DNA from 3 places in the Hymenobacter daeguensis genome. Region 2 is predicted to be linked to each of the others. Evidence: riboswitches for the same ligand, from Rfam matches in the RefSeq annotation. Region 2 holds a riboswitch; each other region holds the start of a gene.
The links. A riboswitch is a leader RNA that binds a small molecule or an ion and turns the genes downstream of it on or off. The one in region 2 is predicted to bind S-adenosylmethionine.
Positions count from the first base shown of each region.

Region 1: linked by a shared signal. The riboswitch ahead of metH (methionine synthase) and the one ahead of ACYVHT_RS18550 (O-acetylhomoserine aminocarboxypropyltransferase/cysteine synthase family protein) in region 2 are both predicted to bind S-adenosylmethionine.
Region 3: linked by a shared signal. The riboswitch ahead of ACYVHT_RS01270 (amino acid permease) and the one ahead of ACYVHT_RS18550 (O-acetylhomoserine aminocarboxypropyltransferase/cysteine synthase family protein) in region 2 are both predicted to bind S-adenosylmethionine.

Region 1 is NZ_BAAGWC010000011.1:45,613-51,834, reverse strand. It holds gene metH (methionine synthase) at 1-2,850, opposite strand, end outside; SAM riboswitch class I at 2,921-3,028, opposite strand; gene ACYVHT_RS13470 (molybdopterin molybdotransferase MoeA) at 3,190-4,410, opposite strand; gene moaC (cyclic pyranopterin monophosphate synthase) at 4,599-5,090, shown strand; gene ACYVHT_RS13460 (NTP transferase domain-containing protein) at 5,099-6,222, shown strand, end outside.
Region 2 is NZ_BAAGWC010000022.1:62,318-68,539, forward strand. It holds gene ACYVHT_RS18540 (homoserine dehydrogenase) at 1-762, opposite strand, end outside; gene ACYVHT_RS18545 (homoserine O-acetyltransferase family protein) at 910-1,938, opposite strand; gene ACYVHT_RS18550 (O-acetylhomoserine aminocarboxypropyltransferase/cysteine synthase family protein) at 2,220-3,599, opposite strand; SAM riboswitch class I at 3,986-4,101, opposite strand; gene ACYVHT_RS18555 (LysM peptidoglycan-binding domain-containing protein) at 4,353-4,646, opposite strand; gene ACYVHT_RS18560 (hypothetical protein) at 4,833-5,252, shown strand; gene ACYVHT_RS18565 (lysylphosphatidylglycerol synthase transmembrane domain-containing protein) at 5,392-6,222, opposite strand, start outside.
Region 3 is NZ_BAAGWC010000001.1:290,229-296,450, reverse strand. It holds gene ACYVHT_RS01280 (M1 family metallopeptidase) at 1-629, opposite strand, end outside; gene ACYVHT_RS01275 (TonB-dependent receptor plug domain-containing protein) at 822-2,801, shown strand; SAM riboswitch class I at 3,041-3,133, shown strand; gene ACYVHT_RS01270 (amino acid permease) at 3,366-4,835, shown strand; gene ACYVHT_RS01265 (hypothetical protein) at 4,992-5,459, opposite strand; gene ACYVHT_RS01260 (hypothetical protein) at 5,615-6,222, shown strand, end outside.

The DNA of each region.
Region 1 (6,222 bases), on a different contig from region 2:
GTTGGCGCGGGCGGCTTCGATGCTGAGGTAGCTTTTGTCGCGCTGGCGGCTGGCGTAGTCGGCGCGGAGGGCGGCGTAGTCGTCGGCCACGGTCTGGGCGTAGGCGCGCTCCCCCGAGCCGAGCAGACCGGCCGCCACGCCCACCGAGCGCGAGGCATCGTTGACGTGCACCACCGCGCCGCTGTAGGAGGGCGCAATTTTCACGGCTGTGTGCAGGCGCGAGGTGGTAGCGCCGCCGATGAGCAGGGGCACTTTCATGCCGCGCTTTTCCATGGCCTGGGCCACGTACACCATCTCATCGAGGCTGGGCGTGATGAGGCCGGAGAGGCCGATAACGTCCACCTGCTGCTTCTGCGCTTCGTCGAGAATCTTTTCGAGCGGCACCATCACGCCGAGGTCCACGATGTCGAAGTTGTTGCAGGCCAGCACCACGCCCACGATGTTCTTGCCGATGTCGTGCACGTCGCCCTTCACCGTGGCCATCAGGATTTTGCCGGCCGTCTGGCGGTCCGAGCCCTGCTTGTCGGCCAGCAGGTACGGCTCCAGGTAAGCCACGGCCTTCTTCATCACGCGGGCTGATTTCACCACCTGCGGCAGGAACATCTTGCCGGCCCCGAACAGGTCGCCCACCACGTTCATGCCGGCCATCAGCGGGCCTTCGATGACTTCCAGCGGCCGGCCTACCTGCTGGCGCACTTCCTCGGTATCCTCGTCGATAAATTCGGTAATGCCCTTTACCAGCGCGTGTTGCAGGCGTTCCTGCACCGGCAGGCTGCGCCACTCGTCGGCTTTCACCTCGGTCTTGTCCTTCTGCTTCACCGTGTCGGCAAATTCCACGAGGCGCTCGGTGGCGTCGGCGCGGCGGTTGAGCAGCACGTCTTCGACCAGCTCCAGCAAATGGGGCTCGATTTCGTCGTACACGCCCAGCTGGCCGGGGTTCACGATGCCCATGTCCAGGCCGGCTTTGATGGCGTGAAACAGGAAGGCCGTGTGCATGGCCTCGCGCACCACGTCGTTGCCGCGGAAGGAGAAGCTGATGTTCGAAATGCCGCCGCTGGTGAGCGCGCCGGGCAGGTTGCCCTTAATCCAGCGCACGGCCTCAATGAAGTCGAGGGCGTAGTTGCGGTGCTCGTCCATGCCCGTGCCCACGGTCAGGATGTTGGGGTCGAAAATGATGTCGGACGGGTCGAAGCCCACTTCCTTCACCAGGATGTCGTAGCTGCGCTGGCAGATTTCGATGCGGCGTTCCAGCGAGTCGGCCTGGCCGTTCTCGTCGAAGGCCATGACCACCACGGCCGCGCCGTACTGGCGCACCGTGTGGGCGCGCTCGCGGAAGGCGGCTTCGCCTTCCTTCAGCGAAATCGAGTTCACGATGCTTTTGCCCTGCACGCATTTCAGGCCGGCCTCCAGCACGCTCCACTTCGAGGAGTCAATCATCACCGGCACCCGCGCAATGTCGGGCTCCGAGGCGATGAGGTGCAGGAAGGTCGTCATCACCTGCTCCGAATCGAGCATGCCCTCGTCCATGTTGATGTCGAGTACCTGCGCGCCTTCCTCCACTTGCAGGCGGGCCACGGCCAGGGCTTCCTCGTAGGCGCCGGTGCGGATGAGGCGGGCGAAAGCACGCGAGCCGGTCACGTTGCAGCGCTCACCCACGTTCACGAAGAGGCTGTCGGACGTGATGTTGAAGGGCTCGAGGCCGCTCAGACGGGTGGCGTTTGAATGAGGAATGAGGAATGAAGAATGAGGAATTGCCCCATCCGTCAATTCTTCATTCTTCATTCTTAATTCTTCATTGCCGAATTGTCGAAGCTGACGCGGCGCGTAGCGAAGCGCCAGCTTCGACAATTCGGCAATGTGCTGGGGCGTGGTGCCACAGCAGCCACCCACCACCGTCACGATGCCTTCCTTCAGGTATTCTTCCACCAGGGCGGCGAATTCCTGGGCCGACTCGTCGTAGCCGCCGAAGGCGTTGGGCAGGCCGGCGTTGGGGTAGGCCGAGATGTGCACGTCGGAAATGCGGCTCAACTCCTGCACGTACTGGCGGAGCTGGTCGGCGCCGAGGGCGCAGTTCAGGCCCACGCTCAGCAGGGGCAGGTGGCGGATGCTGTTCCAGAACGCCTCCACTGTCTGGCCCGAAAGCGTGCGACCCGAGGCGTCGGTGATGGTGCCCGAAATCATGACCGGCACCACCCGTCCGCCTTCGTCGAAGAACTTCTGCACGGCGTAGAGGGCCGCTTTGGCGTTCAGGGTGTCGAAGATGGTTTCGATGAGCAGCGTGTCCACGCCGCCATCCACGAGGCCGCGCACCTGCTCGAGGTAGGCGGTGGCCAGCTCATCGAAGGTCACGGCGCGGAAGCCGGGCCGGTTCACGTCGGGCGAGAGCGAGGCGGTGCGGTTGGTGGGGCCCACGGCCCCGGCCACGAAGCGCGGGCGCTCGGGCGTGCTGTACTCGTCGGCGGCCTCGCGGGCCAGGCGGGCCGACTCGTAGTTCAGCTCATATACAATGTGCTCGAGGCCGTAGTCGGCCTGCGCGATGGTAGTCCCGCTGAAGGTGTTGGTTTCCACCATGTCGGCCCCGGCGGCGAAGTATTCGGCGTGGATGCCCTTGATGATATCGGGGCGCGTAATGCTCAGCAGGTCGTTGTTGCCGCGCAGGGGCTTGGGGTGGTCGGCAAAGCGCGCGCCGCGGAAATCCTCCTCCGTGAGCGGATGGCGCTGAATCATAGTGCCCATGGCACCGTCGAGAATCAGCAGGCGCTGGCGAAGCAGCTCGGGGAGGCTGTAGCGCGAATTTTGTAGCTCGCGCTCCGGGGCAATGGTGGGCGGGTTGGGGGCGGAAACGGACATTTCTTTCTGGTCGAATAGCTGCGTAAGCGCGTATCCAGAAAGAAACCCGTGCGCAGGCGCTCGGTTCCGGCTGTCATCTTCTTTCACCAAAACAGCGGTGAAACGGGAGTTGGCACCTACTCGCGGTAGGTTGCCAAGACGTCATCGGGCCCGGTCCCTCGGTCTTTCTGGATAGCAGCGCAAGGCGAAGATACAACGCTGCGCTTAATGAGGAATGAAGAATGAGGAATTGGAATCTGGAAAGTGCTTTCGAAATTCCTCATTCCTCATTCCTCATTCCTCATTCCTCATTCCTCATTCCTCATTCCTCATTCCTCATTCCTCATTAAGCCGAAGGCGTTACAGCGCCCAGGCCGGCCACACGCTGCCCGCCGCAAACACGGCCGGCTCCGGCGGCAGCTCCAGAAAGGCATCGGCCCCCACCAGCCCCATCATGTCGCCGGAGCCGCCTACGCGGAGCGGGGTGGCTAAGCGGCGTCCCTCCGCGTCCACGGCCAGGCGCACGGGCACGAAGTGGGTGAGTTGGGGCTTGAAGTGAATATCCACGGTGAGCACGGCTGGTGCAAGGGCTTCAATAGTCGCTGTTTCGGCCGCGCCTTCGGGCTGCTGCACGGCGCGCAGCCAAGGCCGCACGTAGCGGCCGGCCGTGATGAACGTGGACACCGGGTTGCCGGGCAGCCCGAACACCACCGGCCCGCCGGCCCGGGCCCCAAACCACAGCGGCTTGCCGGGGCGCTGCTGCACCTCGTGGAAAATTTCCACCACGTGCAGCTCGCGCAGCAGGCCGGGCAGGTGGTCGGCGCGGCCCTTGCTCACGGCTCCGCTCAGCACCACGGCATCGAAGCCGGCCCCGAGGATTTTGGTAAGCCCATCGCGCAGCTCTTCCAGCGCATCGGGCAGGTGAAAGAGCGAAACATCGGCCCCGTCCTGCGTCAGAAGCGCTTGCAGGGCATACGCGTTGGAACGCCGAATCTGGTGCGCCAGGGGCGTTTCGGTAATGCCCACCAGCTCGTCGCCGGTGCTCACCACGGCCACGCGGGCGGGGCGCGTCACGCGCAGTTCGGCCGCGCCCACGGTGGCGGCCACGGCCAGCTCGGCGGGCCCCAGGCGGGTGCCGGGCAGCAGCAGGACGTCGCCGGCGCGGCGGTCGGCGGCCTGGTGATGGATGTTGACGCCGGGCGTTTCAGGCGGCGGAATCTGGATGGCGGCGCGGCCGTCATGCAGCAGAATATCCTCGTAGCGCACCACCACGTCGGTGCCGGCGGGCAGCACGGCGCCGGTCATCACCTCCACGGCCTGCTGCGGATTGAGCAGCGGGCGGGACGGGGCGCCGGCATACTGCGCGTGCTGGATTTCGAATTCCGTCTGCCCGCCGGCCCAGGCGGCGTGGGCCACCGCAATGCCGTCCATCGCCACGCGGTTGAAGGGCGGGAAGTCGCGGTCGGCCGTGAGGGTTTCGGCCAGGATGCGGCCGGCGGCGTGGGGCAGCGGCACCGTTTCGGGCGCGAGGGGGCGGGCGGTGGCGAGGACGCGGGCAGTGGCTTCGGCAGGGGAGAGCATGGGCGGGCAGTGTGGTAACGACGCATATTTGCGTCACTCGTTGGGCAAGGGGACGGCCTGCATAGCGAGCTATTGCAGTGGCAGTCAAACAATCGGCGGCTGGAGTTAGCTATTAGCAACGCCACAATGGCCGATTAGCGGCTTCGCCATTTCCAACGATTCGGCGCAAATATGCGTCTCTACGTCCTATGCTGACCAAGAACTTTACCCACGTCAACGCCGCCAACCAGCCCACGATGGTCGATGTCGGCCAGAAAACGCCTACCCGCCGCGTGGCCCGCGCCCACTGCCGCGTGGTGCTGGGCGCGGAGCTGCTGAGCCGCGTGCAGGCCGGCGAAATGCCCTCGCACAAGGGGCCGGTGATTCACACGGCCATCCTGGCGGGCATCATGGGAGCCAAAAAAACGGCCGACCTCATCCCGCTCTGCCACCCGCTGGGACTCGATGACTGCAGCATCACCATCGAGCCCGAGGGGGCCGATGCCCTGCGCGTGGTGTGCACCGCCGTGGTCACGGGCCGCACCGGCGTGGAGATGGAGGCCCTGACCGGGGCCACCGTGGCCGCCCTCACCATCTACGACATGTGCAAGGCCTTTTCGCACGATATTACGATTGATAATGTGCAGCTTATCGCCAAAACCGGCGGCAAGAAGGATTTTAATCGGTTCGAAAATTCGTAAATTCCCCCATGGATAGTCTGCCCAGCTCAAACGTAAAACGCTTCAAACACGCTGCCCTCACCCGCCCCGACGTGGGCGAGTTTGGCCGCCACGAACTCGCCATGCTCGGGGCACCCTGCGGCGAAATTCAGGCGCTGGTGGCCCGGCTGCTGCCGCTGCTGGCCCCGGCGCTGCGCGTGGCCTACGTGGATGCCGACCACGCCGCCGGTGATGCCGCCACCGAAGATGCTGGTGCTGCGCTAGCCCAATCCATGCCCTACGTGGCCGAAAACGGCCTCTCGGCCGAGCTGGTCGATAAAATTACCCACCGCCAGCTCAACCTGACGCGGACCCTGGACCGCTTCACCCAGCCCGAGTTGCTGGCCCACGAAAGCGTGGTGCTGGTGAACGGCAACCACTTCCGCGCCCGCCAGCAGGTCGTCATCGTGGACCCGCGCAAGCCGCTGGACAAGAAGCTCGACCGCCTCACCGACGTGCGCCTGATTCTGCTGGCCGAGGGCCAGACGGAGCTGCCCGCCGTGCTGGCCGGGCACCTCAGCGCCGCCCCGCTGCCGCCCGTGCTGCGCCTGGCCGAAACGGAAAAAATAGCCGCCTTCATCCGGCAGTGGTATGCCCAGGCGGTGCCGGTGCTGCGCGGCCTCGTGCTGGCCGGCGGGCGCAGCGAGCGCATGCAAACCGACAAGGGCGCGCTGCACTACCACGGCCTCGACCAGCGCCAGCACACCGCCGCGCTGCTCAGCGAGTTCTGCCCCGATGTGCGCGTATCGGTGCGCCCCGACCAGGCCGGTGCGCTGCCCGCCGGCCTCACCGCGTTGCCCGATACGTTTCTGGGCCTCGGCCCGCTGGGGGGCATCCTCTCCGCCTTCCAGGCCGACCCGAACGCGGCGTGGCTGGTGCTGGCCTGCGACCTGCCCTTCCTCACCCGCAACACGCTGGAGCACCTGGTAAGCAACCGGCAGCCGGCGCGCATGGCCACGTCGTTCCGTAGTCCGTGGGATGCGTTTCCGGAGCCGCTCATCAGCATCTGGGAGCCGCGCAGCTACGGGCAGCTGCTGCGGTTTCTGAGCCTAGGCTACTCCTGCCCGCGCAAGGCCCTGATTAACTCCGACATCGAGTTGCTGGCCCCGCCCGC
Region 2 (6,222 bases):
GCGGCCATCGGGCAGGCGCTGCACGGCGGCCACCACTTTGATTTTCCGGCCCTGCGCCGCTGCCCGCGCAATGTCGGCCGCCCCAATGCCCTCGATGCCCAGGTTCAGCACCTCATCCGCATCGAGAAACACGCCGTAGGCGTGCGCCGTCAGAATCACGGCCTTCGAGCGCGGGTCGAAGGCACCCATGTCCAGCGCCGGGTCGGTTTCGGCAAAGCCTTTTTCCTGGGCCTCGGCCAGCGCCGGGGCGTAGTCGGAGCCTTCCTCGCTCATGCGCGTCAGCACGTAGTTGGACGAGCCATTGAAAATGCCGCTCACCGAGCGAAGGGGCTCGTGGCTGAAGTAATTATCCAGCGTCCGCACCACCGGAATGCTGCCGCACACCGCCGCCTCATACAGCAGCGTGCCGCCGAAACCGGCCTGCAGCTGCACCAGCTCCGCAAGGTGGCGGGCCAGCATGGCTTTGTTGGCCGTGGCCACGCGGCGGCCTTGGCGCAGGGCCGCGCTCACCAGCCGGAAGGCCTCGTCGGGGTCGTCAATTACCTCCACGAGCAGGTCCAGCTCCGGGTCGTGCAGCAGCTCATCGGCATGAAAGTCGAACCGCTCGGCGGGCAGCGTGCGGGGCTTGGTGGGGCTTTTCACCGCAATGCGCGTGATGGCCAAACCCAGGCCGGGCTGCCGTTGCACAATGTCATAGAAGCCCTGTCCCACGCAGCCAAAGCCTATCAGGCCGATGCGCAGGGGCTGTTTGTCAGCGTCCATTTGTTTTCTTATTGTTGAAAAAAGAACGTCATGCTGAGCGCAGTCGAAGCATCTCTGCCTCAGTAGTAAATCCTGTTGATTGGATTAGTTGCGCGGTAGAGATGCTTCGACTGCGCTCAGCATGACGTTCTACTCGTTTCAAATTCCCTAATGCACGAACGTGGGCGCGTAGAACAGCTCCAGAAAGTGCGTTATGGCGGCCGTTTCCAGCAAAAAGCCGTCGTGCCCGAAGCGCGAGTCCAGCTCCGCGTACATCGCACCCGGAATGTGCGCCGCCAGCTCCCGCTGCTCGCTGAGCGGAAACAGCACGTCCGACGTGATGCCCAGCACCAGCGTGCGCGCCCCGATGCGGGCCAGCGCCGCCGGCACCCCGCCCCGGTTCCGGCCCAGGTTATGACTGTCCATGCTCCGGCTTAGCGACACGTAGCTGTAGGCGTCGAAGCGCGACACCAGCTTGTCGCCCTGGTAGCGCTGGTAAGTGCTGGCGCGGTGCTCGCGGTGCAGCTCGTCGGGGTCGGGGTCGGTCTGGGTGTCGGCGTAGGCCGAATAGCTGCGGTAGCTGAGCAGGGCCACGGCGCGGGCGGCGCGCAGGCCCTCGTCGCCCCCGCCGGGCTGGCCGGCGGCGTAGGTCGGGTCGGCCTCAATGGCCAGTCGCTGCGCCTCGTTGAAGGCAATGCCCCAGGCCGAGTGGCGGGCGTTGGTGGCAATAACCACCAGGTGGTCAAACAAGTCCGGCCGCTGCACGGCCCATTCCAGCGCCTGCTGCCCGCCCAGCGAGCCGCCAATCAGCGTGTGGATGTCCGTCAGCTCCAAATCCTGCCGCAGCAGCTCATGCGCCGCCACCAGGTCCCGAATGGTCAGCAGCGGGAAGTGCTGGAATCGCGCCTGGCCGGTGGCCGGGTCGGCATCGAGCGGCCCGGTGCTGCCGTAGCAGGAGCCCAGCACGTTGGCGCACACAATGAACCAATCGGCGGGGTCGTAGTAGCAGCCCGGCCCGACCAGTCCCGGCCACCAGGCCGGCACGTCGGCATTGGCCGTGAGGGCGTGGCACACCCACACCACGTTGTCGCGGTCTTCGTTGAACTGGCCAAACGTCTGGTAGGCCACGTGCGCCCCACGTAGGGTTTCGCCGCTTTCCAGCTGCAGGTCAGGTAATTGAAATAACTTATTCGACATGATTTCCAAAAAAGCGCAGCTTTAGAACCAATGGGCCGACCCACGCATGGTATCTCACGGGACCCCTCCGGGGCAAACACCCTCCCAATCACAGAAGGGCTGCCGGGCCGGCGCACCGGTTCTAAAGCTGCGATAAACATGGCCGCCAGCGAGACTGGCGCCGACCCGCCAGGGGTGGCCCGCTAGCGGCAAATTTTTAGTGGTTAGCGGCTAGTGGTTAATGATTAATTTTTTCCAACAGGTCATTAATCACCAGCCATTAACCGCTAATCATTAATGAATTATACTTCCAGCGGCTGGGCGTGCTCCAGCTCGGGCTCGCTCACTTCGTCGCCTGCCGTCGGCAGGCTGGCCGTGTTGCCGATGGCATCGAACGCCGCCTGCAGGTCGGCTTTGATGTCCTCAAAGTGCTCGATGCCCACCGACAGGCGCAGCGACGTGGGCGTGACGCCAGCCGCCAGCTGCTCGGCTTCGCTCAACTGCTGGTGCGTGGTGGCCGAGGGCTGGATGATGAGCGTCTTGGCGTCGCCCACGTTGGCCAGGTGGCTGATGAGCTTCAGGTTATCGATGAATTGCGTGGCCGTTTCCTTGGTGCCCTTGATGCGGAACGAGAGCACGCCGCCGAAGCCGCGCTTCAGGTACTTGCTGGCGATGGTGTGGTAGGGGCTGCTGGCCAGGCCGGGGTAATTCACGCTCTCCACCTGCGGGTGCTGCTCCAGCCAGGTGGCAATTTTGAGAGCGTTTTCCACGGTGCGGTCCACGCGCAAACTCAGGGTTTCGAGGCCGATGAGCAGCTGCCAGGAGTTGAACGGGCTAAGGGCCGGGCCGAAGTCGCGCAGGCCTTCCACCCGCGCCCGGATGATGAAGGCGATGTTGCCAAACGGCCCGCCTTTGCCAAACACGTCGTTGAAAACCAGGCCGTGGTAGCCTTCGCTCGGCTCGGTAAACTGCGGGAACTTGCCGTTGCCGAAATCGTAGGTGCCGCCGTCCACAATCACGCCGCCGATGCTGGTGCCGTGCCCGCCAATCCACTTCGTAGCTGACTCGACCACAATATTGGCGCCGTGCTCCAACGGCCGGAACAGGTAGCCGCCCGCGCCGAAGGTATTGTCCACCACCAGCGGCAAATCGTGCTTCTTCGCAATGGCCGCAATGGCCTCAAAATCCGGAATGCTGAAGCTGGGGTTACCGATGGTTTCGAGGTAGATGGCCTTGGTCTTTTCGTCAATCAGCTCCTCAAACGAAGCCGGATTGTCGCCATCGGCAAAGCGTACTTCGATGCCCAACCGCTTGAACGCCACCTTGAACTGGTTGTAGGTGCCGCCGTAGAGGTAGGCCGTGCTCACGAAGTTGTCGCCGGCCTGCAGAATGTTGTTTAGGGCAATGAACTGCGCCGCCTGGCCCGAGCCGGTGGCCAGCGCCGCCACGCCGCCTTCCAGCGCCGCCACGCGCTGCTCAAACACGTCGGTGGTGGGGTTCATCAGGCGGGTGTAGATGTTGCCGAACTCCTTCAGGGCAAACAGGTTGGCGCCGTGCTCGGCGCTCTTGAACACGTAGCTGGTGGTTTGGAACAGCGGCACGGCGCGGGCCCCGGTGGTGGGGTCGGGCTGCTGGCCGGCGTGGAGTTGGAGGGTTTCGAAGTGTTGGGGCTGAACGGACATGATGCGGTTATCTTTTGAGTTTTGGAAAAACCAGAAATGCAATTGGAAAAGGAGCGCAACAGCTTGAAAAAGCATTGGTTAGCGCAATAAAGTCCCCGGAGTTGGCCCGTGTTGCCGGGTGGCCCGAACCCGCCGCGAAGCCCGAAAAGGCGCGCGGCAGACCCACGGGGTCACCAAAAAAATCAGAAGAGGGGAGGAGGGGTTCTAAGCCGAAATCAGCTTAGCAGCAACACGGGCGGCAACAGCACATTCGCATTCGGGCCGGGCGTGGGGCCACGTTCCGGCCGGCAGCGGCCGAAACCAAGAAGCCCGAACCTGCGGCGCACAAAGCAGCCGAAGCATTCGGGGCAAAAAAAGCGGGATGTGAAGAATTTTCCATGGCACTCGAATCATCTGTCCCAGCGCGGCCGAAGCTGCGGGTGGGTAGGAATTGGCACCTTTCGCGTGGCGAAGGTTGCCAGTGGGTCACGGAGCCTAGTCTCTCGCCACTTCTGTATAAAACTTGAAAACTGCTCACCGTTAGCGAGGAGTACCGGGTTGGTAGGGCAAATGTACGGGAGAAATTTTTTCGCGGGCAATGAGTGAGGCGAAAAATATTTTCCGTTGGGTAAAATCGGCTGTCATCCTGAGCGCAGCGAAGGATGACAGCCGGTTTCCGTCCGCCCGGACAGCGGATTTCGACCCGGCCCGGAACGCAAAAAAGCCACCCTGAAACAGAGTGGCTTTTCTCACCTTTTTTCTGCAAAAAAGTACCTAGAGACTAGGTAGGGTCAACACCTGCCCCACTTCAATGTGGTCAGGGTTGCTGCCGATGGTGGCCTTGTTGGCCTCGTATATCTGGTGCCACTTGGCAGCGTCGCCGTAGTGGTGCTTGGCAATCTTGGAGAGCGAGTCACCGCTTACCACGGTGTACGAGTCGCCGGCCGTGGTTGGATTGGCGGCGGCAGAGTTATTGCCGAAAAAATCGGTAGCGCCGCCTGCGGGCTTGGCTGCCGGCTCGACGGGCTTTTGCTCGCCTTTATCGCTGATAAAATCAAAGAGTCCCATGAGTTCGGTCGGGTTAAATGAAAGAATAGAGCGGTGTTGGCTATCCAGGGATAAGCAAACCTGAGCCCTATACGCGGCAGTGAAGGGGAGGTTACGCTCTAAACTCTTTTAAGCCTGTACCGTAAGCCGACGAGTTCGCCGACACTGGCAAATGCACTTCATTCTTTCACCAATACCCTCTTTCACATGAAACCTCAGTCGCTCTTTTCGTTCCGTTACCTCGCCGGCCTGTTGCTGCTGGTGTCGCTGTTTGCCGCATCGTGCAGCAACGACAAAGGCAAAGTAGAAGGCGTCAACATGCTCTACGGCACCGATAGCAAAGTGTGGAAAACCGCCAAGGAAACCGACACTGCCGGCGACAAAGTGAAGCAGACCGATGCCCAGAAGCAGGAGGAGCTGCGCATCTTCGCCAACGGCACCTACAACATGACCGGCACCAGCGGTGCCGTGTCGGGCAAGTACACCTTCGACCAGGCCGGCAAAACCATTACCCTGACCCCCGACAATGCCACTACCAGCAACACCTTCGCGGTGGAAACGCTGACCGATAAAAAGCTCACGCTGAAATCGGCCGACGGCGCCGCCCTGATGCTGGAAGCGGAGTAATTGCTTTCGGTTTTGACTTGAAAAAGCCCCGAACCATTGCGGTTCGGGGCTTTCTTTTTTAGTAGCGCGAACTTTGTAATTCGCGTTTCGCTCATGCTGATAATCGTTCGTTTCGGGGGCGCGCACTGCAAAGCGCGCGCTACTGCGCCGCCGGCCGCTTGCCGAACACCCGCGTCACCCAGCGCGGCAGGAAGATGAGGCCGAGCACGAGGTAGAGGTAATACGTCACGATTCGGTAGAGAAACACCAGGAAGCTGGTCATGGTGGCCGTGCCGATGAACTTGCCGAAGAACGTGGGAAATGCGCCTTCGGCAATGCCCGCGCCCCCCGGCGTGATGGCTACCAGCAGAATGACTTTGTAGGTGATGTTGCGGGCGAAGATGAACAGAAAGGTGTTCATGTCCATCGGCACGAAGGCGGCGATGAGGCAGCCGATGATGGCGTAGCGGGCCGTCCAGACGAAAGCTGTGCTCACGCTGGCCCGCCACCAGTAGGCCGCGCCGGCGCCGCGCAGCTGCCGGGAAGACCGCACCATTTCCTGGCCGTGGCGGTAGGCCGTGCGCCGCCAGCGCCGCAGCAATCGGAACGAGAACAGCCGCACCAGCAGCCGGCGCACCGACTTCGGGTTGACGAAAATGGCGTACAGCATCAGCCCGGCATAGAGCGTCACGAACAGGTAGCTCACCCCAAACGCCACCCGCAGCGTGGCCACGAAACCGGTTTGCAGCGCCTCGTGCGGGTAGAGGCCGGCCCCGGCAATGAGCACCACCAGCGGCACCATCACCACGTAGTACAGGTTATCGAGCAGGGCCGTTACCATAATGTAGGTCAGGCCTTTGCCCAATGGAATGCCTTCTTTTTCGAGAATGAACGGGGCCGCGCCCGTGCCGCCCTGCCCCGAGGGCAGCACGCAGGAAGCAAACTCCCAAATCATAATCACATCCAGCGCCTGCCGGTAGGTAAGCTCGTT
Region 3 (6,222 bases), on a different contig from region 2:
CGCCCGTTGCTGAGCGTCACGTACTTGGCAGGCACGGTCATGCTGATTTCCTCGGTGGTTTTCTGGTTGGGCCGGTCGATGGTGGGGAACCAGGCCGACGAGCCTTCCGTCTCGCCCTGCGTCCAGATTTGCACCGGCTTGCCGGCCACGGCCGAGTCCGGATTGATGAAATACAGCCCTTTGGCGTCGGTGATGGCCGCCGAGCCCTGCACTTTCAGCTCGTCGGGCTTCGATACGTAGTCGATGTAGATGGTGTACTCCTCGCCGGGCTTGAAGGTGCGGCCCAGGTTGATGTGCAGGTTCATGCCGTCGGCGTAGTCGTACTTCAGCGGGGTTTGCTGGCTGCCGTTCACCAGGGCCACGGCTTTGATGTCCATGCCCTTGGCGTCGAGGCGCAGCGAGTCGGTGGGGTAGGCGTGGGGCTTGAGCGTGACCCATTCCTTGCCGTAGAGGTAGCGCTTGGCGTAGTCGAAGCGCACGTCGAGCTTGGTGTGCACCAGGTCGTTAATCTTGGTGGCGGAGGCGCGGTAGGGCGATTCCGGCTTGGCCGGCGGCGGGGTGGGCGCCTGGGCGAAAGCCGGCGTGGCGGCCACCAGACTCAGGAGGCCCATTGCAAACAAATGCTTCATCAAAAACGGGGTGAGTGAAAATTTGGGAGTTGGCGCGAAGGACGCAAAGGTGCCGCCGACGTTGCGGCCGGCCGCACGAAAGTAGCGCGGACGCTGTAGTCCGCGACCCGGAACGAAACTCGAACGGCGTGAGGGCGCGGACTACAAAGTCCGCGCTACGGTAAGTTTGTACCCTCATCAACTCCCCGCTAAATGCGACTCACGCGCTACGCTGCACCGCTTTTCTGCTCCTTTTTCACCCTTAACGCCCTCGCCCAGACCACGCCAGCCGACAGCGCCCGCAGCCTGCGCGAAGTCACCGTGTACGGCTCGCGCCTGAACCAGGTAGCGGGCCAGACGGGCCGCTATGTATCGGTCATTCCCGGCCGCAGCCTCAGCCAGTACCCTGTTGCCTCGCTCGACGACCTGCTGCGCCTGCTGCCGGCGCTGGAAGTGCAGAGCCGGGGCAATTTTGGCACGCAGGCCGACATTACCCTGCGCGGCTCCACCTTCAACCAGGTGCTGATTTTGCTGGACGGCATGCGGCTGAACGACCCGCTGACGGGCCACTTCGCGGGCTATTTCCCCATTTCGCCGGCCGAGATTGAGCAGATTGAGGTGGTGCGCGGCCCCGGCGCGGCCCTTTACGGCCCCGATGCCGTGGGCGGCTTCGTGAACATCGTGACCAAGACCTTCGCCGCCACCCACCGGCCCGATGGCCTGGAAGCAACCGGCACCTTCCTGGCCGGCGAGTACGATTTGAAAAGCACCAACGCCGGCTTCTACGGCCAGGACAAGGGCTGGCGGTTGGCCGGCGGCATCCTCAATAATACCGCCAGCGGCCAGCAGCTGAACCTGCCCGGCGGCGGGCGCAACGACTTCAGGCTGAATACCTACTCGCTCTCCGGCGCTTATCAGCTCAGCAGCAGGCTCAGCGCCGCCGCCCGGGCCAGCTTTGACCGGCGCGACTACAACGCCCAGAATTTCTACACCACCGCTGCCGGCGACCGCGCCCGCGAAACCACCTCGCGCGACTGGTACCAGGGCCAGCTGCGCTACGACTGGAACGCCCGCGCCCGCACCGAAATCCAGCTGGCCAGCAGCGCCAGCACCGACTACTACCTCTACACGCCTGCCTCGGTGGCCAGCAGCCACCTCATGCACTACCTCAACGTGCAGGCCCAGCACCAGCTCACGCTCTCCGACAAGGTGCGCCTGACGCTGGGCGGGCAGGCCGACCGCCGCGCCGTGCGCAGCAACGACCAGGGCGTGCACGCCGTGTGGCACCAGGGCGCCTTTGCCGTGGCCGGCCTCACGCCCACCAGCGGCCTGAGCGTCACGGCGGCCCTGCGCCTCGACCACGACCAGGCTTATGGCACTGAGGTCGTGCCCCAGCTCACGGCCAGCCAGCAGGTGGGCGACAAGCTGACGGTGCGCGGGGCGGTGGGCCGGGCCATTCGGGCGGCCAACTTTACGGAGCAGTATTATTCGTCCATCCGGCCGGGCACGGTGCCCAGCGGCTTCAACGTGGGCAACCCCAGCCTGAGCGCCGAGCGCACCTGGAGCTACGAGGGCGGCCTCGACTTCCAGCCCCTGCCGGCCCTCACGCTGCGCGCTACTTACTTCAACCGCTACGGCCGCAACCTGATTGACTACGTGGGCCTGCCCGGCACGGCGGTTATCGAAGCCACCGGCCTTGGCAACCTGAACCCCGCCGCCACCTACCGCCTGGCCCAAAACCTGTTCGCCGTCACCACTCAGGGGCTGGAGTTCGAAGCCACCACCCGCGCCCAGCTGGCGCCCCACCTGCGCCTCGACGGCAGCGTGGGCTACACCTACACCCACCTCGACGTGGCCGGCGACGTGGTGTCGCAGTACCTGAGCAACGTGGCCCGGCAGCTGGTGACCGGCAACGTGAGCCTCACGCACCGGCGCTTCACGCTGGGCGTGGGCGGCGTGTTCAAGCAGCGCGCCGGGCAGCGCACCACCCCCAGCGCCACCGTCAACGACGCGGAGCTGACGCCCAGCTACGTGGTCATCAACGGCCGCCTCGACGTGGCCCTGCTGCCCGAGCGCCTGTGGGTGGTGGGCCAGGCCCAGAACCTGTTCGACGCGAAATACTCCGACCTGCTGGGCGCCCAGATGCCCGGCCGCTGGCTGATGGCGGGCGTGCGCGTGGCGCTGCGGCGGTAGCCTGCCCAAGGCAAAACCTCACCCCCGGCCCCTCTCCCGTGGAGAGGGGAGCCGGACGACAATGTTCAAGAGCGCCCTGACTCATGCGAGTCAGGGCTTTTTGCTTTACGGGGCCGGCTTTCCCGCGCCGCCGCGGCTCCCCTTTCCCCAGGGAGAGGGGGCGGGGGTGAGGTTTTACGCCTCGGTTCGCGCCCCCGGCCGTACCTTTACCGCATCAATTCTTTCTCCCGGAAGGATTGTTTTTATAAAGAGGCGCTGAGAGACAGGCTCTGCGACGCGCCGGCAACCATCCGCCACGACGGGCAAGGTGCCAACTCCTGACCATATAAAAACAACTGCCGTGCCCGCTGTTCCTGCTGCCCCGTTTGCTTTTTCCGATGTGTTTCGTGCCCCTGCGCTGGCAGTGGGCCGGCTGGGGGCGGGCTGTTGTTGCTGTTGCTAGCGGGCATTAGCGCCGCGTAGCTACGGCTGCGGCCGGCGCGTTTCATTTCCATTTCACGGGTTTTTTGGTTGCGGCACGGCCGCCCCGGGTGGGGCGGCGGCGTGGCGCGTTTTTCGTTGTTTATGTTGAAAAAATCATTGGAGCTGCTTCGGGCCGAAGCCGCCGAAACGGGGGCGCACACCCTCAAGCGCAGCCTGAATGGCGTGAGCCTGATTGCCATTGGCATCGGGGTTATTATCGGGGCGGGGCTGTTTTCGCTCACGGGCATTGCGGCGGCCAACAATGCGGGGCCGGCCGTGACGCTCTCCTTCGTGGTGGCGGCGGTGGGGTGCGCCTTCTCGGCGCTGTGCTATGCCGAGTTTGCGGCGCTGGTGCCCGTGTCGGGGTCGGCTTATACCTATTCGTATGCCACCATGGGCGAGCTGTTTGCCTGGATTATCGGCTGGGATTTGGTGCTCGAATACTCGGTGGGCGCGGCCACGGTGGCCATCAGCTGGTCGCAGTACCTCATCAAATTCCTGGGGAAATATGGCCTGCACATCCCGGCGCAACTGGTGATGTCGCCATTTGAGAAAGTGACTTTGCAAGACGGAGAGGTGTTGTCGGGCATCGTCAATTTGCCGGCCATGCTCATCGTGCTGGCCATTACGGCCATTGTCACGCGCGGTACCAAGGGCTCGGCGTGGTTCAATGCGCTGGTGGTGGCCCTGAAGGTGGCGGTGGTGCTGGTGTTCATCGCGCTGGGCTGGCGCTACATCGACCCCGCCAATTACCAGCCCTACATCCCGGCCAATACCGGCACCTTCGGCGAGTTCGGCCTGAGCGGCATTCTGCGCGGGGCGGGCGTCATTTTCTTTGTCTTCATCGGCTTCGACATCGTGGCCACCATGGCCCAGGAAACCAAGAATCCGCAGCGCAACATGCCCATTGGCATCCTCGGCTCGCTGGCGGTGTGCACGGTGCTGTTTGTGCTGTTCGGGCACGTCCTGACCGGGCTGGCCAACTACACGGAGTTCAAAAACAGCGCCGCGCCGGTGGCCATTGCCATCGAGAAAACGCCCTACGCCTGGCTGTCGTCGGCCGTGATTCTGGCCATTCTGGTGGGCTACACGTCGGTGATATTGGTCGATTTACTGGGGCAGTCGCGGGTGTTTTTCTCGATGTCGAAGGACGGGCTGCTGCCGCCGGTGTTCTCGCGGCTGCACCCCACGTTCAACACGCCGGCGCAGTCGAGCCTGCTGCTGGGCAGCTTCATTGCGCTGTTTGCGGGCTTCGTGCCCATCTCGGTGGTGGGCGAGATGACGAGCATCGGCACGCTGCTGGCCTTCGTGATGGTGTGCCTCGGGGTGATGATTATGCGCCGGACCAACCCCGACGCCCCGCGCTCGTTCCGCACGCCGTGGGTGCCGGTGGTGCCCATCCTGGGCATCGTGGTCTGCCTCGTGATGATGGCCTCGCTGCCCTGGGAAACGTGGCTGCGGCTGGTGGTGTGGCTGGCGCTGGGCATGGCCATCTACTTCGGCTACGGCCGCCGGCACAGCAAGCTGCGGCTGGCGCGGGAGGCGGCCGAAAGGCGGCCCCTGTCATCCTGAGCGCAGCGAAGGACCTTATCAGGTTGTAGGCTTTTGAAATCACGGCAAGCTGTTCTTGCGTGATAAGGTCCTTCGCTGCGCTCAGGATGACAAACGCGCCCTCAGCTCCTCACCCTTAACTCCCACCGAAGCCCTTAACTCGCACCGAAGCCCCGCTCAGTGCGTGGTCAGGCCGTTGGCGTCGAGCTCGTCGTCGTCGCGCACGTGGCGCAGGCTGCCTTCCAGGTCCACGATGTCGTCGGCGGGGGTGGCGGGGGCGGGGAGGGGCTGCTTGTACACGTCCACCGCGCCGTTGAGGTCGAGGGTTTGGCGGGCGCGGTTGGCCTCGTCCTCGTTGGCGGCGTTCACGGTGATGACGGCGCTACCGGCGTGGGTGGCGCTGACGTAGGCTTGAGCATCGGCGTTTTCGTTGCCGGCAAACAAGTCGGTGAAGAAGCGGATGAAGCCCGTGCCCAGCGGCTCGGTGGGCGGCTCGGCTTCGGTGGCGGGCAGGTGCTCGGCGCGGAGCGTTTCGGGGGTGGCCAGGTGCAGGTTGGTGCGCTGGAAACCGGTGTGCAGCAGCTGCTCGATGGCCAGCTGGGCTTCGGAAGTGCTGTTGAATAAACCGACGACGGTGCGGGCCATGGCGGGGAGGGGGGCTAAGGTGAAACCGGCCCCGCGCGCGGGGCCTGCCCAGGGGTACGGGGCCGGCGGGGGCGGGTTGCGGGGGGCGGCGGCCGGTTTCCCGAATCCTGCCTACCTTTTGCCCATCCATTCACCAACCCCCCCCCATCTACCGCATGGCCCAGCCCAAATACGCCGCCCGGTTCGAGAATTTCTTCGCCAACCTGCGCCTCAACCGCGACCAGTTTGCCGACATGGCCGCCTTCACCCTGCAGGCCCTGCGGGCCGAAGGCAAAAAGTACGAGGCCGTGGCCGGGGCCCTCGACGTGGCCCTCACCGACTACCGCACCACCCACGCCGGCCAGCTCTCGGGCGAGGGCCAGAGCGCCACCATCACCCTGGCCCAGGCCCTCACCGATTTCAAAGCCTACGTGAAGCGCGTGGAGCGCAAGGTCATCATCCCGACCTACGACGCGGGCAGCCCCGACCTGAAGGCCATCTTCCCCAAGGGCCGCAGCGGCCTCACCAAAAGCACCCAGGCCGAGGTAGAAGACGCCTTCACGGCCTTCCTCGACGCCCTCGATGCCCGGCCCACGGACTTCACTTCGCCCATTCGCACCGAAGGCCGCGCCGTGCTGGCCGCCCTCAGCGCCGCCCTGCGCCGCGCCGATGGCCTGGCCAAAACCGCCGGCACCCAGCGCATCGACCTGCACGACGGCCGCGAGGCCACCTGCCTGGCCCTGTTCCGCGCCTACGCCACCCTGCTGGTGGAGTTTGCCGACAA